Regions from separate parts of the Shewanella sp. CAL98-MNA-CIBAN-0140 genome, predicted to be linked through region 1. Evidence: predicted binding sites of a transcription regulator. Region 1 holds the regulator's gene; the other holds the start of a gene.

Region 1 (2,211 bases):
TCCGATTTCTGTCATCGACATAAAAAAAATCATTCAACAACTTAAAAGCCGAGGTCTAGGAGTATTAATTACCGACCATAACGTACGTGAAACGTTAGATGTCTGTGAGCGAGCTTATATCGTCAGCCAAGGTAATTTAATTGCCGAAGGCACACCTGATGAGGTATTGAGCAATCAACAAGTTCGGGCGGTGTACTTAGGTGAACAATTCAAGCTATAGTTACTTTACGGGCCTTTAGTCTATCTAACTCATTTGATTGAACGATATCTAAACAGCGTTAAACATCATTGATGTACGTGACAATCCATTACAGTTTTATAAATTGTCACTTTTATGGAAATCATCTAGGGATAAGCGGTAAATGAAAGCGTCACTCCAACTTAAAATGGGTCAACACTTAACCATGACCCCACAATTGCAGCAAGCCATTCGCTTACTGCAATTATCGTCATTGGAGCTACAGCAAGAAATCCAACAAGCATTGGATTCAAATCCATTACTTGAAATAGAAGATGAGTTTTCTGAAGCAAAAGACCCCGTAAAAGAAAATCGCGACCAAGCTGATACAGACTTCAGTGACAACAGCATTGTCAATATTGAAAAAGACACCTCAACAGTCGACACAGCAGAATCTATGACCAAAGAAACCATGGATGATTTAGCCATGGATACTACATGGGATGAAGTGTACACCGCCTCGCCGATGTCAGGTTCAGGTAGTGCTAGCATGCGCGATGATGACATGCCGTTTCAAGGTGAAACCACCGAAGGTCTGTATGAACATTTAGAATGGCAGAAAAATCTCACTCCATTTTCAGAGACCGATCTTGCCATTGCCACAGCGATCATCGACGCCGTGGATGAACGCGGTTATTTAACCCAAAGTACCGACGATATTCTCGAAGCCATGGGTGACGAAAATGTTGAGTTAGATGAAGTTGAAGCTGTATTAAAACGAATTCAACACTTTGATCCCGTTGGTGTTGCTGCACGTGATTTAAGTGAATGTTTATTGATCCAATTAGCGCAATTCTCTAACACCACACCCCATATCGATAATGCCCGTTTGCTAATCAAAGACTATTTAACCTTAATTGCTGGGCGTGATTTTAGATTATTGATGCGCAAAACTAAGCTAAAAGAAAATGAGTTACGTGACGCCATCACCCTAATCCAATCACTCAATCCTCGTCCAGGCTTATTGATCACCGCCACCGATGACGAATTCGTTATTCCCGATGTCACGGTACTAAAGAAAAATGGCCGTTGGGTTGTAGAGTTAAACCCAGACAATATGCCCAAAATTGGCGTTAATCAGCAATACGCCGCCATGGCTAGAAGCAGTAAAAATCAGTCTGACAGTCAATTTATTCGAGGCCATTTGCAAGAGGCTAAATGGTTTATTAAAAGTATCGAAAGCCGCAATGATACTCTACTCAAAGTGGCAAATTGCATTGTGCAATTTCAGCAAGGCTTCTTTGAATACGGTGAAGAAGCCATGAAACCTATGGTGCTAAATGATATTGCTGAAGCAGTAGAAATGCATGAATCGACAATTTCACGAGTCACCACACAAAAATATATGCACACCCCACGTGGACTATTTGAACTAAAGTACTTCTTCTCTAGCCATGTCAGCACTGACGATGGCGGGGAATGCTCATCAACAGCAATTCGTGCTTTTATCAAAAAGCTGGTTGCCGCAGAAAACCAGAAAAAACCATTGAGTGACAGTAAAATGGCTCAACTTCTGGCAGAACAAGGCATAAACGTTGCTCGTCGTACGATTGCAAAATACCGAGAAGCAATGCTAATCCCGCCCTCAAACCAACGTAAGAGTTTATAACCTACAAGGTTGTGGAGGATTTTCTATGGATATAAATCTGACTGGACGTCATGTCGAAATAACTGAATCTTTACGTGAGTATGTTAATGGTAAATTTTCAAAGCTTGAACGACACTTCGATCAGATCCATAATGTACACGTTGTACTCCATGTAGACAAATTACAACAAAAAGCAGAAGCCAAAATCCACGTTAATGGCGCAGAGATTTTTGCTATGTCAGAAAATACTGATATGTATGCTGCAATAGACGCCCTGATCGATAAACTCGACCGTCAGGTAATTAAACACAAAGAGAAGTATACAAAACACTAACGATGGAACTTTGTACCATTCTGCAGCCGGAATGCACTACCTGTGCCACAC
Region 2 (2,211 bases), on a different contig from region 1:
GTGATATCACGCTTTGTTGAAAAATATCACTGATAGCCTGACCATAAGATGAACGCCAAAAACGTTGGTTAGCAGGTGATACCGTTTCTTGTCTTTCAAATTCCCAAGGTGCTGATGTTGCGAAAGATTCTGTCCATACCTTTTCACCACTGATGCCATGGTAAAGGGTTAATTTAAAAATAAATTGCCTTTGCGGATCATCATCGATCAACCCCATATAACTGCTTTGCACAGGCTCGGTGGAGATATCAATAATTTCGGGTTGCAGCACATATTGGCTGTCGGTGATTTCGCCTAACCAACTGGGTATGCGATAACCTTTAAAGTTAACCAACTGATTGGTGTTATCAATTTTTTCATCGGCATGTAATCGTACAAAACTGTATCGCGATTGCGCGTTGATAACCTTGCCTAATTGTTCGGTGATCCGTTGTTCAAAGTGTGCTAATTGCCCATAACGTAGCTGTTCACGCTCTTGTAAATAGGATTGCGGCAACATAATGGCGGCTTTGAGGGATTGGCTTTTACATTGCCCATCGAATGCTTGTTCACTGAGATCAAGCTGTAAAACCACTGTAATCATGTGTTCACTGATCATTTCACTCATTAATTCAACGTTATTAGCCGATCCCATACGCTGAATTTGAAAGCTATCTTGAGTGAGTCGCCCTTGATTGATTTGTTGTTCGCTGGAAAAGTTAACCCCGGCTTTTAAACTGGCATAGTTTAATGCCTGACTGATGGCCTCTTCGCGAGCTTTATCAATATCGCCATTAACGATTTTAGCCTTGCCGGTAACTTCCATTTGCTCTGCCAATACCGACGGAGAAACACACAAGGCACTCACCCATAGCATGGCTATTGCAGCAAGATGGCTGAAGCTTTTAGTTCGGTTAACAGGGCGGTGTCGGATCAACATACAATGTCCTAATGTCAAAAAATCGTCAATTTTGCACAATTGTGTAAATTAAGCTTACTCTATGTTTATTTAAAGCAAGAATTATGCCGACTACCTATCTTGGTGGGTATTATCTATGTTGTTCAATTACAGTAAAGCTTTTAGCGCATTTGCCGATATAAGGGTACAAATAATAAAGAGTAAACAATTGACCTTAGTTATCGATGACAAAGGCGATTAAATGACTCATTTATATTAAGACTTGCAGCATGATTTGTTAGAGGAATTATTATGATTAACAGGCTTTTTATCCCCACAGTCATGCTGGCGTCGTTGTCGTTAGCGGCATGCACCCAAACGCCTAATGCTGCCAGTAACCTTGCCTTTAGTAACAATGGTAGCTATATCAAAGTGGCCGATGAAGATGAGGTTTATCGGGATAAGCTCACTTATGATATTCAAGCCGCAGGATTATCACCTAAAGGCCAGGTGAATGTATGGGCAGAAAAACTCGTCAACGAATTAGTGTTACAAAATGACGTATTACGCCCTGATCAACCACTGTTAATTACCACGCCGGTAATGACCAGCGATTTAAATGTAACCAATGAGTTAGCATTACAGTTACAGCAAGGATTACTCACAGCGTTTCACGCTCATGAATTTAATGTAGTCGATTTAAACGTGGCGACTAATTTACGCGCAACCGAACAAGGCGAGTTTATGCTGAGCCGAAATTGGGAGCTATTGCGAACAGATTTGCCCGTGTCACACGTATTAGTGTCAACCATGACCCTAACACCTGAAGGGATTGTATTTAACGCCCGAGTGGTAAATATAACCAATAATAGGGTCCTTTCTGCGGTGCAGTCATTTGTGACGGCATCGAGCTTGTCAGGTTATTTGCAGCCTTCTGAAATAATCGAGTCGCGCGATGGTTTGCTGTATCGCCACCAAAAACGAGGCGACAGTCGTTACACCGTATTAGGAGATAAGCAATGAAATCTATGATGTTAGTTATGTTATTGCTGCTAACGGGCTGTATGAGCCATGGTAAAAATGTTCAGTTGGAAAACCCCGCGCCGGCTGCGTTTCCAACCTTAACCGCTATTGGGTATGCACCACTGGCAACGCAGCCCAGCAAGGAGCCATCACACCGTATTTTAATGGCGATGCAGGCATCAAAAATTGCCGCCTACCGTGAGTTAGCGGAACAAGTTTATGGCCAACAAATATCTGCTAGCAGTAACGTTAGTGAGTGGTTATTAACTGATGACAAGGTTAAGTCCAGTGTTAGCGGCATTATCCGCGGC

What was found. The regulator sigma-54, encoded in region 1, starts transcription at its own class of promoters, with help from an activator protein. The targets are predictions, from matches to a motif close to GTTGGCACGNNNNTNGNNT.
Region 2: a site for sigma-54 is predicted at 992-1,010, ahead of AAEY93_RS05320 (flagellar assembly protein FlgT). Genes of this name have one in related genera too.

Annotation. Positions count from the first base shown of each region.
Region 1 covers NZ_JBEOPI010000005.1:74,834-77,044, reverse strand. Annotated here, with positions in the region: gene lptB (LPS export ABC transporter ATP-binding protein) at 1-220, shown strand, start outside; gene AAEY93_RS04180 (RNA polymerase factor sigma-54) at 363-1,847, shown strand; gene hpf (ribosome hibernation promoting factor) at 1,873-2,160, shown strand; gene ptsN (PTS IIA-like nitrogen regulatory protein PtsN) at 2,163-2,211, shown strand, end outside.
Region 2 covers NZ_JBEOPI010000007.1:39,366-41,576, forward strand. Annotated here, with positions in the region: gene AAEY93_RS05320 (flagellar assembly protein FlgT) at 1-919, opposite strand, end outside; gene AAEY93_RS05325 (FlgO family outer membrane protein) at 1,190-1,900, shown strand; gene AAEY93_RS05330 (LPP20 family lipoprotein) at 1,897-2,211, shown strand, end outside.